3 linked regions of the Immundisolibacter sp. genome follow. The protein of the gene in region 1 interacts with the protein of each later gene in a pairwise test. Links are inferred from orthologs where the notes say so. Each region holds a gene or a part of one and is shown on either strand. Other genes may lie near its edges.

Region 1 (5,586 bases):
CAGCGGCACCAGCAGCAGCGCCTGCTGCCACAACGGCAACACGCGCAGACGCTGATGTTCGGCCAACACGGCGGCCGCCACCACGGCCAGCGCCAGCGCATGCTGGCCCAGCGGCGCGCCGGTGAGCGCGTCCTGCAACAGGCCCAGCGTGAAGCCGGCGGTTATCCCCACCCGGTCCGGCTGGGCCAGGCACCAATAGGCCAGCACCAGGGTCAGCCAGGGCGGCTGCCAGGCCACCGCCCAGGCCGGCAGCGGCGCCGACAACAGCAATCCTGCCGCCAGCAGGCTGGCGGCGATGGCCATGCTCCGGGGCGGGACGGGCGCGGCGCTCACGGGACTGACGCCGGGGCCGTCGCGGCGCCGGGATCGGCGGGCGCAGTCTGCGCCGCCGGCCATACCAGCAATACCTCCTGGATGCGGTCCACGCGACCGCGCGGCGTGGCCTGCACCTCGGCGAACTCGCCCTCGCCGATGCGGTTCACGCTGCTGACCGTGGCCACCGGCAGGTCCGGCGGGAACACATCGTCCAGCCCGGACGTGACCAGCGCGTCGCCCACTTCCATATCGACGTGGTTGGGCAGGTAGGGCAGGTCGAGCGCACCGATCGGCCCGCGGCCCACGGCGATGGCGCGTACCCCGCTGCGGACGCACTTGACCGGTATGGCGTGCCGGCTGTCGGTAATCAGCAGCACCTGACTGGTCTGCGCCGCCACGTGCTGCACCTGGCCGACCACGCCGTCGGCATCGAGCACCGGCTGGCCGACGAACACGCCCTGCAGGGAGCCCTTGTCGATCTGGATCTGCCCGATGTAGGGGTCCAGGCCGACCTTGACCGTGCCGGCGATCAGCGCCCGCAGCGGCTGCTGCGTGTGCGCCAGCGAATCGAGCAAGGCACGCAGGCGGCGGTTTTCGGCCTGCAGGGCGTCCAGCGTCTGCACCTGCAGATGCAGGCGCAGGTTCTGCTCGCGCAGGGCAGCGGTCTGCGCGCGCAGGACGGCGCGTTCGCGCAAGTTGTCGGTGCCCCAGGCCCAGGCCCGAAACGGCAGATCGATGGCCTGCTGCACCGGGTGCAGCACGGTCAGCAAGGTGCTGCGCAGCGGCACCAGGCGCGGACCGCGCTGGTCCAGAAACAGCAGCACCACTGCCGCCAGCGTTGCCAGCAGCAGGCGGAGCGCCAGCGACGGGCGGCGCCGGAACAGGCTAGGCATGGGACATGCGGCGATACCGCGCGACCGGATCGGCCGCGCGGGAACTCACTCCTCGTCGAAGATGTCGGTGACCTGGTCGATGAAATCGAGCGCCATCTCGCCGCCCTTGGCCACGCACAGCATCGGCTCGTCGGCCACCACCACCGGCAGGCCGGTTTCCTCCGAGAACAGCCTGTCGATGCCGCGCAGCAGCGCGCCGCCGCCGGTCAGCACCATGCCGCGCTCGGCCACGTCGGCGGAAAGTTCCGGCGGGATCTGTTCGAGCGCCTTGCGCAGGCCGGCGATGATGCCGTGCAGGGGGTCCTGCAGCGCCTCGAGCACCTCGTTGCTGTTGAGCGTGAAGCTGCGCGGCACGCCCTCGGCCAGGTTGCGGCCGTTGACCTGGATTTCCAGCACCTCGTTGCCCGGATAGGCCGAACCGATCTGATGCTTGATGGTCTCGGCCGTGGACTCGCCGATCAGCGTGCCGTAGTTGCGGCGCACGTAGTTGATGATGGAGTCGTCGAACTTGTCGCCGCCGATGCGCACCGACTCCGAGTACACCAGACCGTTGAGCGAGATGACCGCAATCTCGGTGGTGCCGCCGCCGATGTCGATGATCATCGAGCCGGTGGCCTCGCTGACCGGCAGCCCGGCGCCGATGGCGGCGGCCATGGGTTCCTCGATCAGATATACTTCGCGGGCCCCGGCGCCGAGCGCGGATTCACGAATGGCGCGCCTTTCCACCTGCGTCGAGCCGCAGGGCACGCCCACCACCACGCGTGGACTGGGGCGGAAGAAACCACGTTCGTGCACCTTGCGGATGAAGTGCTGCAGCATCTTCTCGGTGACGTAGAAATCCGCGATCACGCCGTCCTTGAGCGGCCGGATGGCGGTGATGTTGCCGGGCGTGCGACCGAGCATGCGCTTGGCCTCGATGCCCACCGCCTGGATCACCTTGCGGCCGTTGGTGCTGGCGCCGTGGCGGATGGCCACCACGGAAGGCTCCTGCAGCACGATGCCTCGCCCGCGTACCGACACCAGCGTGTTGGCGGTGCCAAGGTCGATGGCAAGATCACTCGAAAAAAGCCCGAACAGTTTTTTGAACATCAGTGGGTCCGACCGGCCTCTAAGATATTGGAACGGCAACAAAACTGCCGTGGCGCCGCAATCTAGCAACGGCGCCCGGCGTTAACAACCAGCGGCGAGGAACAGGGTGTCGATAAGCAGCGACGAGGTGCGCAAGGTGGCGCATCTGGCCCGCATCGAGGTGTCGGCCGGGCAGCTGACGACCTATGCGGCCGAACTGAGCACCATTCTGGAACTGGTGACCCAGCTGGACGGTGCCGACACCGCGCAGGTGCCCCCCCTGGCCCATCCGATCGACGCCAGCCAGCGCCTGCGCGCCGATACCGTCGCCGAAACCGACCAGCGGCGCCGCTTCCAGGCCATCGCACCGGCGGTGCAGGACGGCCTGTATCTGGTGCCAAAGGTCATCGAATGAGCGCAGTTTACACCCCACGGCAAGCCTGACCCATGCTCGACCAGACCCTGACCGAACAGGCCGCCGCGCTGCGCCGGGGCGATTATTCGGCCACCGAACTGACGGCCGCCTACCTGGCCCGCATCGGCGCTCGAAACGCTGCACTGAACGCCTTCATCACCGTCACGGCCGAGGCGGCCACCGCGGCTGCGGCGGCCGCCGACGCGGCGCTGGCCGGCGGCGATGCCGGTCCGCTGGCCGGCATCCCGATCGCCCACAAGGACATCTTCTGCACCGACGGTGTGCGCACCAGCTGCGCGTCGCGGATGCTGGACAACTTCATCGCGCCCTACGACGCCACCGTGGTCCAGCGCCTGGCCGCCGCCGGCGCGGTGATGCTGGGCAAGACCAACATGGACGAGTTCGCGATGGGCTCGTCGAACGAGACCTCGTTCTACGGCCCGGTGCGCAACCCCTGGGATCTGGATCGCGTGCCGGGCGGCAGCAGCGGCGGTTCGGCGGCGGCGGTGGCGGCCGGCCTATGCAGCGCGGCGACGGGCACGGATACCGGCGGTTCGATCCGCCAGCCGGCAGCCCTGACCGGCATCTGCGGCCTGAAGCCCACCTACGGCCGGGTGTCGCGCTACGGCATGGTGGCGTTTGCCTCGTCGCTGGACCAGGCCGGGCCGATGGCCCGCTCGGCGGCCGACCTGGCGCTGCTGCTGCAGGTCATGGCCGGTTTCGACGAGCGCGACTCGACCTGCATCGACCGCCCGGTGCCGGATTACGCGGCCGCGCTGGAGGCGCCCTTGAGCGGCCTGCGCATCGGCCTGCCGGCGGAATATTTCAATGCCGGCCTGGATACCGCCGTCGGCGATGCCGTGCGCGCGGCTCTGGCGGAACTGGAGCGCCTGGGCGCCCAGCTGGTGGACATCGCGCTGCCGCACACGGCGCTGTCGGTGCCGGCCTATTACGTCGTCGCGCCGGCCGAGGCCTCGTCGAACCTGGCCCGCTATGACGGCGTGCGCTACGGCTACCGGGCGCAAAATCCGGCCGACCTGACCGATCTGTACAAACGCACGCGCAGCGAGGGCTTCGGTGCCGAGGTCAAGCGGCGCATCCTGATTGGCACCTACGTGCTGTCGGCCGGCTACTACGACGCCTATTACCTGAAGGCCCAGCGTGTGCGGCGGTTGATTCGTGAAGACTTTCTGAGCGCGTTCGGGCAGGTGGACGTGATCGCCGCGCCGACCACGCCGCAGCCGGCCTTTCGCCTGGGCGAGAAGCAGCACGACCCGGTCGCCATGTACCTGTCGGACATCTACACCATCGCGGCGAATCTGGCTGGCCTGCCGGCCTTGTCCGTTCCCTGCGGGCTGGTGCAGGGCCTGCCGGTGGGGCTGCAGCTGATCGGCCGCGATTTCGACGAGGCGCGGTTGCTGAACGTCGCCCACCGCTACCAGCAGGTGACCGACTGGCACATGCGCCGCGCGCCGGAGGCCCAAGCATGAGCGCCTGGGAAACCGTCATCGGCCTGGAAGTCCACTGCCAGCTGGCCACCCGCAGCAAACTGTTCTCGGGCGCCGCGACGGCATTCGGCGCGCCGCCGAACACGCAGGCCTGCGCCATCGACCTTGCGCTGCCCGGCGTGCTGCCGGTGCTCAATCGCGAGTCGGTGGCCATGGCCATCAAGTTCGGCCTGGCCGTCGGCGCGCAGATCGCGCCGCGCTCGGTGTTCGCGCGCAAGAATTATTTCTACCCGGACCTGCCCAAGGGCTACCAGATCAGCCAGTACGAGCTGCCGATCGTCGCCCGCGGCCACCTCGACATCACGCTGCCGGACGGCACCGTCAAGCGCATCGGCATCACCCGCGCCCACCTGGAGGAAGACGCCGGCAAGTCCCTGCACGAGGACTTCCACGGCCTGACCGGCATCGACCTGAACCGCGCCGGCACGCCGCTGGTGGAGATCGTCTCCGAGCCGGAGCTGTCCAGCGCCGCCGAGGCGGTGGCTTACTTGAAAAAACTGCACGCCCTGGTGCGGTACCTGGAAATCTCCGACGCCAACATGCAGGAAGGCTCGTTCCGCTGCGACGCCAACGTGTCGGTGCGCCGGGTCGGCGACAGCAAACTGGGCACGCGGGCCGAGATCAAGAACATCAACTCGTTCCGGTTCGTGGAGCGCGCCATCGAGGTCGAGGTCGAGCGTCAGATCGAGCTGCTGGAAAGCGGCGGCCAGGTGGTGCAGGAAACCCGCCTGTACGACGCCGAGCGCAACCAGACGCGCGCCATGCGCAGCAAGGAAGAAGCCAACGACTACCGTTATTTCCCCGATCCGGACTTGCTGCCGATCCAGGTGTCCGAGGCCTGGGTGGAGCAACTGCGCGCGCAACTGCCGGAACTGCCGCAGGCCCGTCAGGCGCGCTTCGTGTCCCAGTACGGCCTGTCCGACTACGACGCCGGGTTGCTGACGACCGAGCGCGAGCTGGCCGACTACTTCGAAGCCGCACTGGCCAGCGGCGCGGAACCGAAGCTCGCCGCCAACTGGATCAACGGCGAACTCGCCGCCGCCCTGAACCGCGACGATCTGCCGATCACCGCCTCCCCGATCGGCCCGGCCGCGCTGGGCGGACTGCTCGGGCGCATCGCCGACCAGACCATTTCGGGCAAGATCGCCAAGGACGTGTTCGCCGCCATGTGGCAGGGCGAGGGCGAGGCCGACGCCATCATCCAGGCGCGGGGGCTGAAGCAGATCACCGACAGCGGCGCCATCGAGGCGGCCGTCGAGGAGGTGCTGGCCGCCAATCCGGAGCAGGTCGAGCAGCTTCGGGCCGGCAAGGACAAGGTGCTCGGTTTCCTGGTCGGGCAGGTGATGAAGGCCACCGGCGGCAAGGCAAACCCGGCGCAGGTGAACGC
Region 2 (4,630 bases), 260 kb from region 1 along the record:
CCTGGGTGGTGCGCGCGGGCTTGCGATCAAGGCCGGTGGCGACCACCGTGACGCGCATCTCGTCGTTCAGGTCCGGATCGATCACGGTGCCGATCACCACGCAGGCGTCGGCCGAGGCCAGTTCCCGCACCACGTTGCCGACTTCCTCGAACTCGCCGATCGACATGTCCAGGCCGGCGGTGATGTTGACCAGGATGCCGCGCGCACCGGACAGGTTGATGTCCTCCAGCAGCGGACTGCTGATGGCCGCTTCGGCGGCGATGCGCGCCCGGCCATCGCCGCTGGCGCTGGACGAGCCCATCATGGCCATGCCCATCTCGGACATCACGGTGCGCACGTCGGCGAAGTCGACGTTGATCAGGCCCGGCCGGGTGATCAGCTCGGCAATGCCCTGCACGGCGCCCTGCAGCACCTGATTGGCGGCCTTGAAGGCCTCGGTCAGGCGGAAGTTGCGGTCCAGTTCGGTGATCAGCTTGTCGTTCGGGATGATGATCAGCGAGTCGACGTGCTTGCCCAGCGCCGCGATGCCCTCGTTGGCGATGTCGAGGCGCTTGCGGCCCTCGAAGCCGAACGGTTTGGTCACCACCGCCACCGTCAGGATGCCCAGCTCACGCGCGATCTGCGCGATGATCGGCGCCGCGCCGGTGCCGGTGCCGCCACCCATGCCGGCGGTGATGAACACCATGTCGGCGCCGTCGAGCGCGTCGGCGATGCGTTCCTTGTCTTCCATCGCCGCCTGCGCGCCGATAGCCGGGTTGGCGCCGGCGCCAAGGCCCTTGGTCAGGCCGGTGCCCAGCTGCAGCACGGTCCGTGCAGACGTGCGCCCCAGCACCTGCGCGTCGGTGTTGGCGACGATGAAATCCACGCCATCGATCTGCTGCGCCAGCATGTGTTCGATGGCGTTGCCGCCGCCGCCACCGACGCCGATGACCTTGATGACGGCGTTCTGTTCGGTTGGTTCCATAAGTTCAAACATGTTCGTGCTGCCCCCGGTGTCCAGTAGCTTACCGCGAGAACCGCCCGGTCCCCGGCCAAGAATCGTGTCGCGTGCCTCGCCCCTGCCTTTGCCCTTGCCTCTGTCGCCCAGAATCGTCATACGCCCCCCTGAAACCAGGTTTTGACCTTCGCCCAAATGCCGTTGAAACTGCTCAAGCTGCGCCGCGACGGCTCCTGCGTGGCGCGCTGTTCGAGCGCGTACAGCAGCAGTCCGACGCCGGTGGCGTGGATCGGGTTGCGCACCACGTCCACCAGCCCGCTGACCCGGTGCGGCAGACCCAGCCGCACCGGCGTGTGAAAGATTTCCTCTGCCAGGTCGACCACGCCTTCCATCTTGGAACTGCCGCCGGTCAGCACCACGCCGGCGGCGATCAGATCCTGAAAGCCGCTGCGCCGCAGCTCGGCCTGCACCAGGCGCAGCAGCTCCTCGTAGCGCGGCTCGACCACCTCGGCCAGCGTTTGCCGGGACAGGCGCCGCGGCGCCCGGTCGCCGACGCTGGGCACCTCGATGGTGTCGTCGGCGCCGGCCAGCTGGCGCAGCGCGCAGGCGTACTTGACCTTGATTTCCTCGGCGAACTGGGTCGGCGTGCGCAGCGCCACGGCGATGTCGTTGGTGACCTGATCGCCGGCGATCGGGATCACCGCCGTGTGTGCGATCGAGCCGCCGATGAACACCGCGATGTCGGTGGTGCCGCCGCCGATGTCGACCAGGCACACGCCCAGTTCCATCTCGTCGTCGGTGAGCACCGAATGGCTGGAGGCGACCTGCTCGAGCACCAGCTCGTCCACTTCCAGGCCGCAGCGGCGCACGCACTTGACGATGTTCTGCATGGCGCTGACGGCGGCGGTGACGATGTGCACGCGCGCCTCCAGGCGCACGCCGGACATGCCCACCGGCTGGCGGATGCCCTCCTGCTCGTCGATCACGAACTCCTGCGGCAGCACGTGCACGATGCGCTGGTCCATCGGGATGGCCACCGCCTTGGCGGCGTCCAGCACCCGGTCGACGTCGGCCTGCGTGACTTCGCGGTCGCGGATGGCAACGATGCCGTTCGAGTTGATGCTGCGGATGTGGCTGCCGGCGATGCCGGCATAGACCGAATGAATCTGGCAGCCGGCCATCAGCTCGGCTTCCTCGACCGCCCGCTGCATGGAAGCGACCGTCGATTCGATGTTCACCACCACGCCTTTCTTGAGCCCGCGCGAGGGGTGCGTGCCAAGGCCGATGATTTCAAGCTCGCCCTCGGGCGTCACCTCGCCGACCAGGGTGACGATCTTGGAGGTGCCGATGTCCATGCCGGCAATCAGCCGCTTGTCCTGTTTCTTGCTCATAAATCCATGACCTTGCGGTCGGGTTCGGAAGGCGGTTTGAAGCGCACCGCAAAGCCGTCGCTGTAGCGCAAGTCCACGCTTTCGAGCGGCGGCGCAACGCCCGCCAGGCGGCTGCGGTAGACGGCCGCGAAGCGCTTCAGGCGGCCGGCCACGTCCTTGCGGCCGGCGGTGATGGTCATGCCGTTGGCAAGCCCGATGTGCCAGGCGCCACGGGCCTCCTGACGCACCTCGCGCACCGGTGGCAGGCCCTCCAGCAGGCGGCTGAAGCGCTGGTAGTCGGCAAACACCCGCTGCGGCCGCGCACCGGCGGGGCCGCTGAGCAGGGGCAAGGCCTCCGGCAGCGGTCCGGCGACCGCAAACACCTCGCCGCTGTCGCTGAGCAGGCCGCCGTCGCCCCAGCGGGCGATGGCCCGGTGGCCGACGATCTGCACCACCAGTTTGTCCGGCCACACGCGGCGCACCAGGGCGCGCTTGACCCACGGCTCGTGCCGCGCGGCCTCGGCCACGGCCGCCACGTCCACGCTGAAGAAGCCGCCCGCGGCGGCCGGCAGCAGACGCCCTTGCAGCGCCGCCCGGTCGACGTGATCCAGGTCGCCGGTGATCTCCACCGTGGTCAGCGGAAAGCGCGCCGGGTCGGTGATCCACGCCAGGCCCCGGGCGCCGCCGACCATGGCCGCCAGCAGCAATGCGGCAAGACCCAACCGCCACGCCCAGTGCCCGATCTGGCGCGCGGTTGCCAGCCACACCGTCGCCTGTTCGCGCAGCGTTGGCGGGCGCAGGCGGGCGCCGCGCCGCTGCGGCCGGGCGCCCTGACGCGGCAGCGAGGCCGCACCGATGGACTGGTACAGCGGGCGCGGCGGAGGCGGTGCCCTAAACATCGGCCTGTTCCCCGGCCACCAACAGCCGCGGCGCGGCCTGCGGCTGGTGCAGGCTGGTGTCCAGGATCGCCAGCATCAGCTGGCCGAAATCCATTCCCACCGCGCGCGCCGCCATCGGCACCAGCGAGTGGTCGGTCAGGCCCGGCACGGTGTTGGCCTCCATCAGGTACGGCGCGCCGCTGTCGTCCAGCAGCAGGTCGACCCGGCCCCAGCCGAAACAGTCCAGCGCCGCGAACGCGTCCAGCGCCAGCTGCTGCAGGGCGCGTTCCTGCGCCACCGGCAGCCCGCACGGGCACAGATAGCGGGTGTCGTCGCGCAGGTACTTGGCTTCGTAGTCGTAGAAGGCGCGATCCGTTTCGAGCTTGATGGCCGGCAGCACGCGGTTGCCGACGATGCCGACGGTGTACTCGCCGCCGCCGATGAACCGTTCGATCAGCACCCGCGGATCGTGGGCCATCGCCGCTGCCACGGCCGCTGGCAGGTCGGCGGCGCGCTCGACCTTGCTCATGCCGATGCTCGAGCCCTCACGGGAGGGCTTCACCATCAGCGGCAAGCCCAGGCGCGCCGCCAGCGCGTCCCAATCGCTGTCCGGTCCGGCCAGGGCATACGGCGCAGTCGGCAAGCCGCAGCCCTGCCACACCTGCTTGGCGCGTTGCTTGTCCATGGCCAGTGCCGAGCCGAGCACGCCGGAGCCGGTGTAGGGCAGGCCCAGCCAGTCGAGCGCGCCCTGCAGGGTGCCGTCCTCGCCGCCGCGCCCGTGCAGCGCGATGAAGGCGCGCGCAAATCCGCCAGCGGTCAGCTGCGCCAGCAGATCCGGCGCGGCAGCGTCGATACCGACCGCATCCACGCCGGCCTGCCGCAGTGCGGCCAGGGCCGCCGCGCCGCTCTTGAGCGACACCTCGCGCTCGGCCGAACGGCCGCCGTAGAGCACCGCCACCCGTCCGTAATTCTGTGGCGCGCGCATCAGCTGGCCTCTCCGACGCGCCGCACTTCCGGCTCCAGACGCACGCCGCTGGCGGCCTCGACCCGCGCCTGCACGGTGTCGATCAGGGATTCGATGTCGGCCGCGCGGGCGCCGCCAAGGTTGACGATGAAATTGGCGTGCAGCTCGGACACCTGCGCCCGGCCGCAGGTCAGGCCCTTCAGGCCCGCCGCCTCGATCAGCCGGGCGGCGAAATCGCCCGGCGGGTTGCGGAATACCGATCCGGCATTGGCCAGTCGCAGGGGCTGGGTCGCGGCGCGGCGGCGCAGCAGGGCGTGGATGGCCGCCTGCACGCGTTCGACGGGCGCGGCCTCGAAGGCGAATTCGGCCGCCACGAAACCCTCGCCCGGCGGGCCGCTGACGCTGCGGTAGGCGATGCGGTAGGCGTCCGGCAGGCGCCGGTGCAGCGTGCCGGCGCGGTCGATGGTCTGCACGGCAGCGA
Region 3 (4,560 bases), on another replicon or contig:
CCTGGGTCGTCACGGCGGCGCGCAGCATGCGCACGGTGATCGTGCCGCCCGCCAGCTCGTCCTCACCCAGAATCAGCGCCACGCGGGCGCCGGCCTTGTCGGCGCGCTGGACCTGCTTGCCGAAGTTGCCGGCCGAGTGGTCCAGCAGGACGGTCGGTGCATCCGCTGCCGCGCGCAGCTGCTGGGCGAGCAGCATGGCTTGCGCCCGGCAGGCGCCCGGCGCGGAAACCAGGTACCAGATCTCGCGGGGCGTGGCCGGATCGATGCCGCTGGCGGCCAGCAGATCGAGCAGGCGCTCCAGACCCAGCGCAAAGCCGATGGCCGGCGTGGCGCGCCCGCCGAGCTGTTCGACCAGCGTGTCGTAGCGGCCACCGGCGCAGACCGTACCCTGCGCGCCCAGCGCATCCGTGACCCACTCGAACACCGTGCGGCCGTAGTAATCCAGGCCGCGCACCAGGCGCGGGTTGACCGTATAGGCCACGCCGAGTGCATCCAACAGGGCACACAGGCGCTCGAAATGCGCCCGCGAGTCGACGTCCAGGTGCTCCGGCAGGCTCGGCGCGGCGGCGATGAGCGCCGTCAGGTCCGGATTCTTGCTGTCCAGGATGCGCAGCGGGTTGGTGTCGAGGCGGCGCAGGCTGTCGGCGTCGAGCGCCGCCTGGTGATCGCGAAAATAGGCCTGAAGCCGGTCGCGGTAGGCGGCGCGGGCCTCGCGCGAGCCGAGCGAGTTGATCTCCAGCCGCAGCCCGGACAGGCCAAGCTCGCGCCAGAACTGCGCGGTCATGCCGATCAGCTCGGCATCCAGCTCCGGCTCGGCGCTGCCGAAACACTCGGCACCCAACTGGTGGAACTGCCGGTAGCGGCCGCGCTGCGGGCGCTCGTGGCGGAACATCGGCCCCTGATACCACAGCCGCAGCAGCTGACCCTGGAACAGACCGTGCTCGATGCCGGCGCGTACAACGCCAGCGGTGCCTTCCGGGCGCAGCGTGAGGCTGTCGCCGTTGCGGTCCAGGAAGGTGTACATCTCCTTCTCGACGATGTCGGTGACCTCGCCGATGGTGCGCGCGAACAGCTCGGTCGGCTCCACCAGCGGCAGGCGGATTTCCTCGTAGCCGTACCGGGCCAGCACCGCCTGCAGGCGCTGTTCGGCGCCGCGCCAGCGCGGGCTGTCTGCGGGCAACAGGTCGTTCATGCCGCGTACGGCCTGGAGCTTGGCAACCATGATCGGTATCAGGGAGTCGTGGCGGGCGGCACAGCGCCGGACGGCGATGTGCCGGGGAATTCGGAAGCCGCCTGCGGCGGCCGGGTGCCCAGCGTCATGCGCACCACATGCTGGTCGGCCGGCAACGTGACCGGCTCGCCATTGTAGAAAACGTCGACCGCCGGCGCGTTGCCGAGCAACACCCGCAGCGGCGGCTGTCCGCGCACGGTGCGTTCCGGACCCGGGCTGACCAGTTCGTAAACGAGGCGCCGGCCGGCGTGGTCAGTGACTTCCACCCAGCTGACGGCCCGGCTGCGCAGGCGCAGTTCAGCCTCGCCCTGGCCGGCAGCATCAGAAGCGTGCGCGGCGAGCTGCTGGCCGGCTCCCGGCGACGGCGACGGTGCCGCTTCGGCCGCCGCAGCCGGCGTCGCCTCAGTGGCGACGACCTGATCTGCACTCGCGCTCGGAGAGTCGGCAATCGCCTCCACCGGCGGCGGGCTTTCCGGCACGGCATCGAGCCGCGGCGGCTCGGCCGGCACAACACTCGAATCGGCATGCACGGGCGCGGGCTCACCATCCGCTACCGGCGGCTCGCGTCCGGCACCGGCCCAGATGGCTGCCAACACCGCGGACGCCAGCACGACCAGCAGCCCACCCACGCGCACCAGCCGGGGGCGCCCGGGGTGCAGTTCGGGAGCACGGCGCAGGGGCGTGGTATGCCCATCGGCTGACGCCGGCCGGAAACCGCGCAACAGGGCCTGCTCGTCCAGTCCCAGCAGGATCGCGTAGTTGCGCAGCTGCCCGCGGGCGTAGGTGGCTGCCCCAAACGGCGCGTAGTCGCCGGCTTCCAGAGCCTCGATCAGTGGCGCACGCAGGCGCAGCCGGTTGGCGGCTTCCGCCGTCGACCAACCGCGCCCGAGGCGGGCCTGGCGCAGCTGCTCGCCGATCGAAGCGGCAGCCGCCGGCGCCGCGTCATGCTCCACGTCCACGGTCAATGCAGCTCTTGCGCTTCGCGCGAATCGGGGAAACGGTTCTTGAGCAACATGCGGTAGCTGGCAGCCCGGTCCAGGTCGCCGAGAGCCGTTTCCACCTGGATCCCCAGCGCCAACCCGGCCGGCGTCTGACCGGCGCTGCGGACATAGCGGGCCAGATGCTCACGGGCGGTGCGGGCGTCGCCTTTCTTGAACTGAAGGTCGGCCAGCATCAGGCTGGCCGTTGCAAAGCCCGGGTCCAGCTGCACGGCGGTCGCCAGGTCGATCTGGGCACGTTCGCCGTCGCCGTGGCGTAGCGCGCACTCGGCGGCGTTGGTATAGGCCAGGGCCGGGGTCTGGTAAAGCGGGTTCGCAATGGCGCAGCGAAACTGCGCGTCCGCTTCGCGCGCCTTGCCCTGACCGCACAGGTATACCCCGTAGTTGTTGCGGATTTCGGGGTCGCTGGGCGACAAGGCCAGCGCGCGCTGGTAATGCTCCTCGGCCACCTGCGGTTTGCCCAGCCGCAGCTGCAGCAAGGCCATGGCGGCATGCGCGCTGGCGTTGCGCGGGTTCAGCTGCAGGCTCTGCTCCAGCTCCCGCAGCGCCACATCGAGCGCCCCCTCCTGCAGGTAACCTGCGCCCAGCGCCATGCGCAGCTCGGACAGGCGCTCGTTCTTGCTCAGCTTGCGCTCCGGATCGCTGGCAACACGGCTGCAGGTGTCCATGTCGATCGCCAGTTCACCGCCGGACGCGTCCCGCAGCGCCGGATCGCGCGTGCTGGCGCAACCGGCCAGGACCAGGGCGGCGATCGAGACTGCGACCTGCCTGGGCATCGGACTCAGACCACCACAGGCACGTGCGTGCTGCGCCGCTGGCGCGGCAGCACCTTGCCCGCAAGCTGACCACAGGCGCCGTCGATGCCGTCGCCGCGGGTCTTACGGACCGTGGCGACCAGGCCGTGACGCAGCACCTCGTCGCGGAATTTCGCGACCGCCTCCGGGGGCGAGGTCTCGTAGGGCAGGCCGGCGACCGGGTTGTACGGAATCAGGTTGACCTTGGCCGGCACGCGCGCGAGCAGCTTGGCCAATGCCTTGGCCTGCGCCGGGTGGTCGTTGACGCCGGCCAGCAGCGTGTACTCGAAGGTGACGCGGCGGCGATCGTCCCCGGCCACGTAACGGCGGCAGGCGTCCAGCAGTTCGGCGATCGGGTAGCGCCGGTTCAGCGGCACCAGTTCGTCACGCAGCGCGTCGTCCGGCGCATGCAGCGACACGGCCAGCGCCACCGGGCATTCCTCGCGCAGGCGGTCGATCATCGGCACCACGCCGGCGGTGCTGACCGTAACGCGCCGCTTGGACAGACCGTAGGCCAGGTCGTCCAGCAGCACGCGGATGGCGGCCACCACGTTGTCGAAGTTCAGCAGCGGCTCGCCCATGCCCATGAACACGACGTTGGTGATGGGCTTCTCACGCACCGGGTGCGGCGGCAGCAGCCGGCTGGCGGTCCACATCTGGCCCAGGATCTCGCCCGTGCTCAGGTTGCGGTTGAAGCCCTGCTGGGCGGTCTGGCAGAAGCTGCAGTTGAGCTGGCAGCCGACCTGCGAGGACACGCACAGCGTGCCGCGGCGCGTCTCGGGGATGTACACCGTCTCGATGGCACTGCCGCCGGGCAGGCGCAGCAGCCATTTGCGGGTGCCGTCCGCCGCCTGCTGGTCGGCAGTGACTTCAGGCACCCGAATTTCGGTTTCCTGCGCCAGCCGTTCGCGCAGCGCCTTGCTCAAATTGGTCATGGCCGCGAAATCGTCGCAGCCACGCGCATGCAGCCACTGCAGCAGCTGATCGGCCCGAAACGGCTTCTCGCCCAGCTGCGTCAGCAAACCGGCCAGACCCGGGCGATCCAGGTCCAGCAGGTTGGGTTTGGTGCAGGTCGCGTCCAAGACGTCCGGGGCTTAGCGCGTGCGCGGGCAGATTTGCCCGGGCTCGAAGAAATAGGCGATCTCGGTCGCGGCATTCTCGACGCTGTCGGAACCGTGAACGGCGTTTTCTTCGATGTTGCTGGCAAAGTCGGCGCGAATGGTGCCCGGCGCGGCCTTGGCCGGATCGGTGGCACCCATCAGCTCGCGGTGTCTGGCAACCGCGTTGTCGCCCTCCAGCACCTGGATCATTACCGGGCCGGTGGTCATGAAGGCGACCAGGTCCTTGAAGAACGGCCGCTCGCGATGCACGGCGTAGAAGCCCTCGGCACGCTCGCGGCTCAGATGCTCCATGCGGGCGGCGATGATCTTCAGGCCGGCCTGCTCGAAACGGGAATAGATGGCGCCAATGACGTTCTTGGCGACGGCATCGGGCTTGATGATGGACAGGGTGCGTTCAGTGGCCATGGTGTGATTCA

The links. The genes of interacting proteins can lie anywhere in the genome.
Region 2: the proteins of H5U26_RS02195 (region 1) and ftsA interact in binary tests that used the Escherichia coli proteins (3 or more experiments, as listed by UniProt). The link is inferred for Immundisolibacter sp. from one-to-one orthologs.
Region 3: the proteins of H5U26_RS02195 (region 1) and H5U26_RS10385 interact in binary tests that used the Escherichia coli proteins (3 or more experiments, as listed by UniProt). The link is inferred for Immundisolibacter sp. from one-to-one orthologs.

Annotation. Positions count from the first base shown.
Region 1 is NZ_JACIZD010000001.1:453,019-458,604, reverse strand. What follows is about bases 276-3,064. They hold H5U26_RS02195 (rod shape-determining protein), read right to left. Parts: upstream 2,298-3,064; coding sequence 1,254-2,297; downstream 276-1,253. Other genes in these bases: gatA (Asp-tRNA(Asn)/Glu-tRNA(Gln) amidotransferase subunit GatA), read left to right, coding at 2,724-3,064; gatC (Asp-tRNA(Asn)/Glu-tRNA(Gln) amidotransferase subunit GatC), read left to right, coding at 2,404-2,691; mreC (rod shape-determining protein MreC), read right to left, coding at 330-1,208; mreD (rod shape-determining protein MreD), read right to left, coding at 276-303. Also shown: more of mreD, read right to left, coding at 1-275; more of gatA, read left to right, coding at 3,065-4,181; Asp-tRNA(Asn)/Glu-tRNA(Gln) amidotransferase subunit GatB, read left to right, coding at 4,178-5,586. UniProt on the Escherichia coli protein: Forms membrane-associated dynamic filaments that are essential for cell shape determination. Acts by regulating cell wall synthesis and cell elongation, and thus cell shape.
Region 2 is NZ_JACIZD010000001.1:192,947-197,576, reverse strand. The notes cover bases 211-3,210. They hold ftsA (cell division protein FtsA), read right to left. Parts: upstream 2,329-3,210; coding sequence 1,093-2,328; downstream 211-1,092. Other genes in these bases: H5U26_RS00915 (D-alanine--D-alanine ligase), read right to left, coding at 3,199-3,210; H5U26_RS00920 (cell division protein FtsQ/DivIB), read right to left, coding at 2,325-3,206; ftsZ (cell division protein FtsZ), read right to left, coding at 211-976. Outside these bases: more of ftsZ, read right to left, coding at 1-210; more of H5U26_RS00915, read right to left, coding at 3,211-4,170; murB (UDP-N-acetylmuramate dehydrogenase), read right to left, coding at 4,170-4,630. UniProt on the Escherichia coli protein: Essential cell division protein that assists in the assembly of the Z ring. May serve as the principal membrane anchor for the Z ring.
Region 3 is NZ_JACIZD010000008.1:56,174-60,733, forward strand. Bases 211-3,140 are described here. They hold H5U26_RS10385 (RodZ domain-containing protein), read right to left. Parts: upstream 2,191-3,140; coding sequence 1,231-2,190; downstream 211-1,230. Other genes in these bases: hisS (histidine--tRNA ligase), read right to left, coding at 211-1,222; pilW (type IV pilus biogenesis/stability protein PilW), read right to left, coding at 2,193-3,005; rlmN (23S rRNA (adenine(2503)-C(2))-methyltransferase RlmN), read right to left, coding at 3,011-3,140. Also shown: more of hisS, read right to left, coding at 1-210; more of rlmN, read right to left, coding at 3,141-4,105; ndk (nucleoside-diphosphate kinase), read right to left, coding at 4,118-4,549.